Diaphorobacter ruginosibacter: one gene and its partners. The protein of the gene in region 1 interacts with the protein of each later gene in a pairwise test. Links are inferred from orthologs where the notes say so. Each region holds a gene or a part of one and is shown in the gene's direction. Other genes may lie near its edges.

Region 1 (3,565 bases):
GGCGGCACGGAACATCGCGCTCGCTTTGCCGCCTACCTGGCCGACGTGCAGGATCGCGACATCGCGCTCGGGGTGGCGATGACCGACGCCAAGGGCGACCGCAGCAAGAAGCCGCACCAGCAGGCCAACCCCGACACCTATGTGCATGTGGTGAGCCGCGATGCCAGGGGCATCGTGATCAGCGGCACCAAGGCCATCGTGACCGGTGCGCCCTACATGCACGAACTGCTGGTCATGCCCAGCCGCAACATGGGGAAGGAGGACGCCGACTTCGCCGTGTGCTGCGCCGTGCCGGTCGATGCGAAGGGCGTGACCATGGTCTCGCGTCCTGCGGGACGCCCGGGTGAGAAGAACGAGCACGGTGCCGCGCTGTTCTCGCGCCGCTACGGGCAGGCCACCGCCGTGGTCATCTTCGACCAGGTCTTCGTGCCGTGGGACCGCGTATTCTTCGAAGGCGAATGGGAACTGAGCCACATGCTCACCTACAGCTATGCCACGCACCATCGCCACAGCTGCATTGCGGCGCGCGCGGGCTTTGGCGACCTGCTGATCGGCGCGGGCGCGCTGATGTGCGAGGCCAACGGCCTGCTGCCCGACGAGAAGAGCAACCTGCGCGAGCCCATGGTGGAACTCATCAAGATCGTCGAGGGTTTCTTCGCCTGCGGCGTGGCCGCAAGCGTCTACGCCACGCAGGACAGGCACAGCGGCAGCTTCATGCCCGATCCGGTGTTCAGCAACATCGGCAAGCTGCTGCTGGCCACGCAGATCTACGACATGCACCGCCTGGCCCACGAGGTGTCGGGTGGCCTCATCGTTGCGCTGCCCGGGCCGGACGAGGACCACAACCCGGCCACCGCCGCCTCGCTGGCCGAAGTGCTGCGCGCGAACCCTGATGTGCCGGCCGACAAGCGCCTCGAGGTGGCGCGCTTCATGGAGGACCTCACGGCCTCGTACCAGGCGGGCTGGTATTCGCTGATCAGCCTGCATGGAGGTGGCTCGCCCGCGGCGCTCAAGCAGGAGATCTGGCGCAACTATCCCCTTGGCAACAAGGTGGATCTGGTGGAGCGCCTGCTTGATCGCGGCGTGCTCGCTGATGACGGTGAACGGTCCATCACCCGCAACCGGCAGCCCGGCCGTTGCTGTGATACCGGCTGCACCACGCCGGGCCAGCCCGTGATGGTTCCGATGAAGAGAGCACCCCTCTGAGGCGCTTTGCGCCTTCTCCCCGCTCCACGCGCTGCGCGCGATAATGGCGGGATGTCATCCACCCCCAAAGTCCTGTTCGGCTTTCACGCCGTCGGCGTGCGCATGAAAACTGCGCCGCAATCGATCATCGAGGTTTATTACGAAGCCACGCGCCGCGATGCGCGCATGCGCCAGTTCATCGAACGTGCCAAGGAGGCGGGGGTGCGACTGATCGAGGCAGACTCGCTGCGCATCGCCAAGCTGGCCGGCAGCCACGGCCACCAGGGCGTGGCCGCGCGCGTGCAGGAAATCGCGCAGGTGAAGTCGCTTGACGACCTGCTCGACCAGCTCGAGGCCGATGGCGTGAAGAACCCGCTCCTGCTGGTGCTCGATGGCGTGACCGATCCCCACAATCTCGGCGCGTGCCTGCGCGTGGCCGATGGCGCGGGCGTGCACGCAGTGATCGCACCCAAGGACAATGCGGCGGGCATCAACGCCACCGTGGCCAAGGTGGCCAGCGGTGCGGCGGAGACCGTGCCGTACTTCATGGTGACCAATCTCGCGCGGACCTTGAACGAGCTGAAGGAGCGCAACATCTGGTGCATCGGTACGAGCGGCGATGCCGACAGGACGATCTACGAAGTCGACCTCAAGGGGGCCGTGGCGCTGGTGCTGGGTGCGGAAGGCGACGGCATGCGCCAGCTCACGCGCAAGACCTGCGACCAACTGGTGAAGATTCCCATGAAGGGCGCGGTCGAGAGCCTGAACGTGTCGGTCGCCAGCGCCGTGTGCCTGTATGAGGCCGTGCGCCAGCGTGGCTGAGCCCGCAGCACCTCGAACCCACGGAATGAGCCGTCATGCATAGCGAAGAACAGGCGACAGGGCAGGCCGAACAAGAAGAGCCCATGGCCGTTGCCGCCCGCTGGGTGGCAACGGCCAGAAACATCGTGGTCCTCACGGGTGCAGGCATCAGCGCCGAATCCGGCGTGCCCACCTTCCGGGATGCCCAGACGGGGTTCTGGGCGCAATACCGGCCCGAGGACATGGCCTCGCGGGAAGGTTATCTCGCCAATCCGGCCATGGTCTGGCGCTGGTACGAGTACCGTCGCGAACTCGTCGCCAAGGTCAGGCCCAATGCGGGCCACGAGGCCCTGGCCACCTTCGAGAAACTCCACGGCGGTGATTTCACGCTGGTCACGCAGAACGTCGACGGCCTGCATCAGCGTGCCGGAAGCGCCGACGTGCTGTGCCTGCACGGCAACCTGAACGCCCAGGCATGGCTCGACACGCCGCGCGATTGCTGCCATCTCGACTGGGCCGTGGCAGGCGATCCGCCGCACTGCGACCGCTGCGGCAATCTCGTCCGGCCCGCCGTGGTGTGGTTTGGGGAAGCCTTGCCCATCAAGATCCTGGGCCGTGCACAGCATGCCGCCGAGCATTGCGACCTGATGCTGGTGGTGGGAACGGCAGGCGCCGTCTACCCCGCTGCCGGTCTGGCCCGCCTGGCATCCCGCGTGGGGGCCAGGGTGGTGATCGTGAATCCCGCACCCAGTGAGCTCGATGATGCGGCGGACCTGATCGTGCGCAGCTCGGCTTCGGTGGCGTTGCCCTGGATCCTGGGCACGGGCGACGGGCGGATTGCCGCCTGAGGAACGTGGGGTTGCTTTTCCAGTGCTCAGGCCCTGACGAGCAGCACCCCCGCTATCAGCAATACCCCGCCAAGGGCTCGGACCAGCGTGATGGGCTGCTGCTGCAGCCCCAGGATGCCGAAGTGATCGAACAGCAGGGAACCCACCATCTGACCCACGACGATCAGGCAGATGACGTAGGCCGCGCCGAGCTTGGGCATCATCAGGATGACCACGGCAATGAAGATTGCACCGAACAGGCCGCCGGTCCATGACATCCATGCCCCGGGGGCCGAAGTCAGTCCGGACAGCGACAGCGTGGGGCCGGACATGATCAGCGCCACGACCAGCATGGCGACGCACCCGACGAAATAGCTCACGAAGCCGGCCCACCAGGGGGAGCCCACCTGTGTGCGCAGGCTGGCATTGAGCACTTGCTGCAGGGCCACGCTGATGCCGGCGCCGACGACGATCAGGGATGAGATAAGGTTTGGCATGGCGGGTCCGATCTCCTTGAATAGTGTGTGTTTCGTGCTTCGGATACCGTCATATCCGCTGCCTGTTCCAAACATCTGCTGCAGCGCCGCATTCCCGTCACACCAGCCCAATGGCCCCCAGCGCGGCCCCGGCGGCCAGCAACCACAGCAGGTGAATGCGGGTGCGCCAGACGATGAGCGCGGTCACCGCGGACAGGCTCCACAGCGGCCACGCCTGCATGATGCCTCCGCTGGATCCGGCGAGCACCCAGCCGG
Region 2 (3,747 bases), 1.4 Mb from region 1 along the record:
TTCGCTTCAACTCCTACATCATGCTGGCGCTCTCCGACCGCCTGCTGGGCGCCCAGGGCCTGTTGATGATGGCGATGATGATCGGCATCTGCGTGCCGCTGTTCAACATCGCCGCCGTGTGGCCGATGACCCGTGGCTCCGGCCGTGGCTTTCTGGGTGAGCTGGTGCGCAACCCGCTCATCATCGCCACCATTGCGGGCCTGGTCTGCAACTTCGCGGGCCTTTCCATTCCTGCATGGATCGAGCCCGTTTTCACGCGCATCAGCGCGGCATCGCTGGCGCTCGGCCTGATGGCCGCGGGCGCGGGTCTGCAGCTCGGAGAACTGCGGCGCAACAGGGGCCTGAGCCTGTCGCTGCTCGCGATCCGCCACGCCATCCAGCCCCTGCTGGCATGGCTTCTGGCCAGGCTGTTCCGGCTGGACCCGCCCCAGACCCTCGTGCTGATCCTGCTGTCCGCCTCGCCCACGGCGCCTTCCGCCTTCGTGCTGGCCGCGCGCATGGGGTTGAACGGGCCCTACGTGGCGGGCCTGGTGACGCTGTCAACGATGCTGGGGGTGCTGAGCCTGCCGTTTGCGCTGAGCCTCGTGGGATAGACGATCGGAGGGCTGGAGGGCTGGAGGGCTGGATCAGCCCTGCGCCAGCGCCCACTGCACATGCTCACGCACGCACTCGCTGGCGTGTCCGGCACGCGCGAGCAAGGCACTCCGGATTTCGGCATCGTCCGCCTTCGCAAGAGCATTGCCCATGGCCACCGCGATATTGCGCAGCCAGCGCTCATGGCCGATGCGGCGGATGGGGCTGCCTTCCGTGTGCCGCAGGAATTGCGCTTCATCCCATGCGAACAGCCGCACCAGCGTATTGCCCGCGAGCCCCGGCCGCACGTCGAAGTCGGGCAGGCTGCTGCGCTGCGCGAACTTGTTCCAGGGGCATGCGAGCTGGCAGTCGTCGCAACCGTAGATGCGGTTGGCCATCAACGGACGCAATTCGATCGGGATCGAGCCCGCATGCTCGATCGTGAGATAAGAGATGCAGCGCCGGGCATCCACCACGCCCTCGGCCACGATGGCCTGCGTGGGGCACGCGCTCATGCAGGCGGAACAGCTCCCGCAATGGGCCGTCGTGGGTGCGGTCGGCTCAAGCGCCAGATCGACATAGATCTCGCCCAGGAAGAACATCGATCCAGCCTCGCGGTTGAGCACCAGGGTGTGCTTGCCGCGCCAGCCCTGTCCGCTGCGGCTGGCCAGCTCGCACTCGAGCACCGGTGCGGAGTCGGTGAACACCCGGTGGCCGAGCGGCCCGACCGCCTCGCCGATCCGCTCCGAGAGCTTCTGCAGGCGCGACCGAAGCACCTTGTGATAGTCCCGCCCCCGCGCATACATCGACACGATGGCCTCCTGCGGGCGCGCCAGTCGCGAGAACTCGACGGCCTGCCAGCCTTCGGGAACCGTGTCCGGCAGATAGTCCATGCGTGCCGTGATCACGCTCACGGTGCCCGGAACCAGCTCCGCGGGCCGTGCGCGCTTGAGGCCATGGGCCTGCATGTAGTGCATCCCGCCGTGGAATCCGCTCTCGAGCCAGCGCAGCAAACCCGCTTCGGAAGAGGACAAATCGACACCGGCCACGCCAATTTGGGAAAATCCCAGTTCGCGAGCCCAGAGCTGAATTTGAGGAACGAGTTGACTGCTGCACCACATCACCCGCAAATTGTAGAAACAACTGCCACGCCGGCGGCGGGAAATGCCCTGGCGAACGATGCGCCCGCACCGCTCGCGCGCCTGCAATTCACCTGGAACAGCGAGGAAGACACCGCGCACTTCGCGGCCCGGCTGGCCGCCCTGCCCGGCCTGCGCAATGCCTTCCTCACGCTGCACGGCGACCTCGGGGCCGGCAAGACCACCCTGGTTCGCCACCTGCTGCGCGCCCTGGGCGTAACAGGCCGCATCAAGAGTCCGACGTATGCAGTGGTCGAACCGCACCAGGCCGGCAGCCTCGACATCTGGCATTTCGATTTCTATCGGTTCAGCGATCCACGCGAATACGAGGACGCAGGCTTTCGCGACATCTTCGCCACCCCGGGCCTGAAGCTGGCCGAATGGCCCGAAAAAGCGGGATCACTTATCCCACCTTCTGATATAGCTATTTACATTGAAGCACGAAGTGACGAGCTGAGGCAGGTTACGCTTGCCGCCGACACTGCCCACGGGCAGGAATTGCTCCAAGGATTGAACGCATGAACCCGTCGAGAATCACACTCGGCATGAACGCGCCCGCTTGCCCGACAAAGGACCTCGCATGACAGATGAGGCCCCGGTCCATCACTCCCGCCGCTCCCTGCTCCAGGCAGGAACGCTCGTCCTCCTTCTCGGTGCGCAGCAGATCGCACGCGGCGCATCCATCGTCGCCGTCCGCGTATGGCCCTCGCAGGACTACTCGCGCGTGACCATCGAGTCGGACCAGCGCCTGGTCACCAGGCACACGTTCGTCGAAACACCGCCGCGCCTGGCCGTGGATATCGAGGGCATCGACCTCAATCCACAGCTCAAGGAACTGGTCGCCAAGATCCGCCCGGACGACCCCAACATCGCCGGCATCCGCGTGGGCCAGAATGCCCCTGGCGTGGTACGCATGGTCATGGACCTCAAGCATGCGGCGCGTCCCCAGGTTTTCACGCTGACCCCGGTGGCTGCGTATCAATTCCGCCTGGTGTTCGACCTGTACCCGGCCCAGGCGCGCGATCCGCTCGAAGCGCTGATCGCCGAACGCCTGAACGATCCGAAGGCCACGGTGGCCGAGGCCCCGGCCCCCATCGACACGCCTGCGGGAACTCCTTCGGCGCATGATCCGCTCGGTGACCTGATCGCCCAGCGCAGCGAGAAACCGCTGCAGGACCGCCCCCCCGTGGCCGTCGCACAGGCACCTGCACCGCTGCCGCTGCCCGTTCCCGTGCCGCCGCCCGCTGCCACGCCGGCTCCGTCACCCGAGGTGATTGCATCCGCCCCACCGCCTGCGCCCTCGCCCGCCCCGGCTCCTCGCAGGGCGCCCTCGGTTGCGCGCCCCACCGACCGCCTGATCATCGTGGCGCTCGACCCGGGCCACGGCGGCGAAGACCCTGGCGCCACCGGCCCGAGCGGCACGCGCGAGAAGGACATCGTGCTCAAGATCGCCCACCTGCTGCGTGATCGCATCAACGCCACCACGGTGGGCGGCAATCCCATGCGTGCCTTTCTGACACGGGACTCCGATTTCTTCGTGCCGCTGGCCATGCGCGTGGAAAAGGCCCGCCGCGTGCAGGCCGACCTGTTCATGAGCATCCATGCCGACGCCTTCACCACGCCGGCAGCCAAGGGCGCGAGCGTGTTCGCGCTCAGCCAGAGCGGCGCCTCCAGCTCGGCCGCACGCTGGCTGGCCAACAAGGAAAACCAGTCCGACCTGATCGGCGGCATGAACGTCACCTCCCAGGACCGGCACGTTCAGCGCGCACTGCTGGACATGAGCACCACCGCGCAGATCAACGACAGCCTGAAGCTGGGCAGCGTGCTCCTGGGCGAGATCGGGGGATTTGCGAAGCTGCACAAGCCGCGCGTGGAACAGGCCGGGTTTGCCGTGCTCAAGGCCCCGGACATCCCCAGCGTGCTCGTGGAGACGGCCTTCATCAGCAATCCCGACGAAGAAGCCAAGCTGCGCTCCACCGCATACCAGATCCAACTGGCCGATGCCCTGATGCGCGGCATCACCCGCTACTTCGCC
Region 3 (3,669 bases), 740 kb from region 1 along the record:
GCGTGGGCGCGGCCTCCACCTCGATGCTCTGGGGACGGCAGCCCGCGTTTCGCATGGCGCGCGGGGCCGGCCGAGCCGAGTATTCGTGGCTGCTGCGCTGGCGCAAGGCAGCGCGCTCGCCGTCCGCCGAAGCGACACTGACCGCGCTCGAGCGGCTCGGACGCTACAGCCTCGAGCGCACACGCAAGCTCTCCGCGCTGTTCGAGATCGACATCGAAACCAGCCATGGCACGCTGGTGCTGCTGCGCGGCAAGCATGACCTGCGCAAGCTCCAGCCCGTGCCCGACCTGCTCCGCAACGGCGGCAGCACGATCACCGAGATCGATGCAGACACCACCCGGCTGATCGAGCCCGGGCTCTGCCCCGACATTCCCCTGCTGGGCGCGCTCCATGCACCCGATGGCGAAGCCGCCAACTGCCGCCTGTTCGCGCAGGTGATGCGTTATGCGGCGCAGGAGCATGGCGTGAAGTTCCTTTTCAATACACGGGTGGAGTCGATCTCCGGCCACCCGGTCACCCTGCAGGTCGGGGGCGACAGCACGCCGCGCAGGGCCGATGCAGTCGTACTCTGCGCCGGCCTTGCCAGCGCCGGCCTGTTGCGCCGGCACGGGGTGAACCTGCCGGTGGCCGCCCTCCATGGCTACACCATCAGTGCGCCTCTGCGCGAGGAACTGCACGCCCCGCAGGGCACGGTGATCGATCCGGTGCACCGCATCACCATCGCACGCCAGGGACAGCGCGTGCGTGTCTCGGGTGGCGCAGAGCTTGGCCATGGCGGCGGCGAGCACCATGCCGAGACTCTTCAGAAGCTGTATTCGGCACTCTCCGGCTGGTTTCCTGGGGGTGCGCAACTCTCGTCCCAGCAGTTGCAGATCTGGCGCGGTGCGCGCCCCACCCTGCCCGATGGCGCGCCGGCCCTTGGCGCAAGCGGTATTCCCGGCCTGTGGTTGAACACCGGCCACGGTGCCTGCGGCTGGGCACTGGCCTGCGGTAGCGCGAGGCTGCTGGCCGACCAGATCGCCGGGGCTCCCATGGCCATGGAGATCGACGCGTTCGGCGCGCACCGCTTCTGAGAACGCGTCCGCGCCCCGGGGCACAATGGCGCGATGCAGCGCGTCACCTTCGATCATCCTCACCCGCTTCACGACCTGCAAGCCACGCGACAAATCGAGGCGGCAGGCATCGCCGCCACCGGCCCGCATGTGCTGATGCAGCGGGCCGGCGCATGCGTTGCACGGCTCGCACAGGCTCTGGCACCCCATGCGCGGTTGATCTGGATAGCCTGCGGTGCCGGCAACAACGGCGGCGACGGACTCGAAGCCGCGGCGCTGCTGCATGCCCATGGATTCCGGGTGCAGGTGAGCTGGCTGGGCTCGGTCGAGAAGGCATCGGCCGACACCCTGAAGTCATGGCACAAGGCAGTCGCCGCAGGTGTACTGTTCGTCGACGAGCCTCCGCACGACCTGGAAGACCAGGACCTCTGCATTGATGCCCTGCTGGGCATCGGACTCACGCCGCACGACAGCGGCCGTTCGCCGTCTGCGGCACTGCGGTCGCTGCTCGACGTGGTGCGCGGCACGCGGGCCACGGTGCTCTGCGTCGACCTGCCCTCGGGTCTGATGGCGGATTCGGGCCAGTGGGCCGCGGGCTTTGAGCCACTGCCGTCCCCTCCATCTGCACCGCGCCACACCTTGAGCCTGCTCACGCTCAAGCCGGGCCTTTTCACAGGCATGGGCCGCGATGCAGCCGGCACGGTCTGGCTCGACGACCTGCAACTGCCGTCCCCCGATGCCGCGCCCCGCGCATGGCTGGCATGCGCCCCTCACGGCATCCATCCATCGCGACCACATGCCAGCCACAAGGGAAGCTGGGGCGACGTCGCCGTGGTCGGCGGCGAAGGCCTGGAAGAACGCGGCATGGGCATGACGGGTGCGGCACTGCTGGCCGCCTCCGCGGCATTGCATGCGGGCGCCGGGCGGGTGATGCTTTCCGCGCTCGATCCTGCCCTGACCCAATCTCCAGCCCTGGCACCCGAGATCATGCTGCGCCGTTTCGAAAAGCTGGACCTGGAGACGGCCACCATCGTCTGCGGCTGCGGTGGGGGCGATGCCGTCAGGACCGTCCTCCCGCAGATCCTGAAGACCGCCCGTCGACTGGTGCTCGATGCAGATGCCCTCAACGCGATCGCGACCGATGCCGGCATGCAGGCATTGCTTGCACAACGCGCGCGCCATGCGAGCTTCGTCACCGCCATGACGCCCCATCCGCTGGAGGCCGCGCGGCTGCTCGGCAGCGATACGCGCACCGTGCAATCCGACCGCATCGCCGCCGCGCGCGAGCTTGCAGAGCGCCATGGCTGCATCGCCGTGCTCAAGGGCTCGGGCAGCATCATCACGGCGCCGGGCGAGACCCCCTTCATCAATCCAACAGGCAATGCACGCCTTGCCACAGGCGGCACCGGCGATGTGCTGGCGGGATTGCTGGGCGCAAGAATCGCGGCCCTCGACAACACGCAGGATGGCCTGGCCCGGCGGGCCTTCCTCGCCGCTTGCCAGGCCTGCTGGCAGCATGGCCGGGCGGCCGAAGACGATCTTTTCTCCCGGGGCCTCACTGCATCCGGCCTGGCCCGGGCACTTTCACCGATGTGACATCCGCCCAACGCGAATTGCAAGCAAGGGTGAACTCGAACGTTCGCAACGCGGAATAGCCCTCGTCCGACAACATTTCTCCCAGATCGAATGCTCCAATAGAGTCAGCTTGTCAACCCCGATAAGCACTCACACGTTGATTACCTGCAAACCATCTTTTTCCGAGGACCCTGTCATGAACCGCAACATCCGCCAAGGATCGCGCGCACTGGCAGCCTTCACGGTAACGGTAGCTTTGGCTGTAGCGGCCACTGCCATGACACTGATTCCCGATGAGGCTGTGCAGTCCGTCGATTCGTTGATCACAGCAAACACGCAACTGGACAAACTGCTGAGCGCAGAATTGTTCAATTGAGCTTCTGACGACTCCGTCGCAAGGGGTTCTGGCGGGCGAATCTCACGCCGCCCGCCGACTCCTGATCGCCGATCTTTCACACCTTCACATCAAGGCCTCTTTTCAGGGGCCTTTTCATTTTTTGCGCTGCCGTCGCCTTTCATATCCCCGGCCTGAACAGGCTGCCCCTGTGTCCGGACCAGCGCCATGCGGCGCTTGATGGAGGCCTCGAGCGCCTCGTCCCCGAGGGTACGCGCCCGCTCGGCGCGCAAGCTCAGCCAGCCCAGCAGCGCCCTGCTCCACCCCTGGGCCGATGCCACATCGCCTGCCTTCACCAACGTCTCCGGCGTGGCCCGCCCGGCACGCAGCGCGGCACCCGAAGCCACCAGCAACGACAGCGGATCGGCGATCTCTGCGATCGCACCCACGTTCGTCGCCGCTTTGCGCTGGGCCTCGGGCAGCAGCGCGACCTGTTGCGCGGTGAGCCCGCGTCCGGCCAGATAGTCGGCATAGGCCAGGAGCTCGGCCGGCTGCACGTCGGCGCGCAAGGCCTCGAAGGCCGGGCAATCCAGCACCTCCGCACTGGCCGCCTGCGCAGCGCAGCGGTTGAGCTCCACCTTCGCCAGCACATCGGGGCGACCCGTGCGCGCGGCCTCGCTGCGCGCCGCACGCCACTCCTGATCCGCC

Evidence for each region. Proteins that work in one complex are often made in the same cells at the same time.
Region 2: the proteins of rlmB (region 1) and tsaE interact in binary tests that used the Escherichia coli proteins (3 or more experiments, as listed by UniProt). The link is inferred for Diaphorobacter ruginosibacter from one-to-one orthologs.
Region 3: the proteins of rlmB (region 1) and H9K76_RS15275 interact in binary tests that used the Escherichia coli proteins (3 or more experiments, as listed by UniProt). The link is inferred for Diaphorobacter ruginosibacter from one-to-one orthologs.

What each region holds. Positions count from the first base shown.
Region 1 is NZ_CP060714.1:2,613,061-2,616,625, reverse strand. The notes cover bases 325-3,132. They hold rlmB (23S rRNA (guanosine(2251)-2'-O)-methyltransferase RlmB), read left to right. Parts: upstream 325-1,257; coding sequence 1,258-2,007; downstream 2,008-3,132. Other genes in these bases: H9K76_RS11760 (DMT family transporter), read right to left, coding at 2,861-3,132; H9K76_RS11765 (SIR2 family NAD-dependent protein deacylase), read left to right, coding at 2,043-2,834; H9K76_RS11775 (4-hydroxyphenylacetate 3-hydroxylase family protein), read left to right, coding at 325-1,206. In the rest of the region: more of H9K76_RS11775, read left to right, coding at 1-324; more of H9K76_RS11760, read right to left, coding at 3,133-3,310; H9K76_RS11755 (chromate transporter), read right to left, coding at 3,408-3,565. UniProt on the Escherichia coli protein: Specifically methylates the ribose of guanosine 2251 in 23S rRNA.
Region 2 is NZ_CP060714.1:1,232,431-1,236,177, reverse strand. Bases 466-3,455 are described here. They hold tsaE (tRNA (adenosine(37)-N6)-threonylcarbamoyltransferase complex ATPase subunit type 1 TsaE), read left to right. Parts: upstream 466-1,676; coding sequence 1,677-2,234; downstream 2,235-3,455. Other genes in these bases: H9K76_RS05665 (N-acetylmuramoyl-L-alanine amidase), read left to right, coding at 2,293-3,455; queG (tRNA epoxyqueuosine(34) reductase QueG), read right to left, coding at 627-1,694; H9K76_RS05680 (AEC family transporter), read left to right, coding at 466-593. In the rest of the region: more of H9K76_RS05680, read left to right, coding at 1-465; more of H9K76_RS05665, read left to right, coding at 3,456-3,747. UniProt on the Escherichia coli protein: Required for the formation of a threonylcarbamoyl group on adenosine at position 37 (t(6)A37) in tRNAs that read codons beginning with adenine.
Region 3 is NZ_CP060714.1:3,353,072-3,356,740, forward strand. Bases 466-3,377 are described here. They hold H9K76_RS15275 (NAD(P)H-hydrate dehydratase), read left to right. Parts: upstream 466-1,106; coding sequence 1,107-2,648; downstream 2,649-3,377. Other genes in these bases: H9K76_RS15270 (FAD-dependent oxidoreductase), read left to right, coding at 466-1,073; H9K76_RS15280 (hypothetical protein), read left to right, coding at 2,824-3,003; H9K76_RS15285 (hypothetical protein), read right to left, coding at 3,093-3,377. In the rest of the region: more of H9K76_RS15270, read left to right, coding at 1-465; more of H9K76_RS15285, read right to left, coding at 3,378-3,669. UniProt on the Escherichia coli protein: Bifunctional enzyme that catalyzes the epimerization of the S- and R-forms of NAD(P)HX and the dehydration of the S-form of NAD(P)HX at the expense of ADP, which is converted to AMP.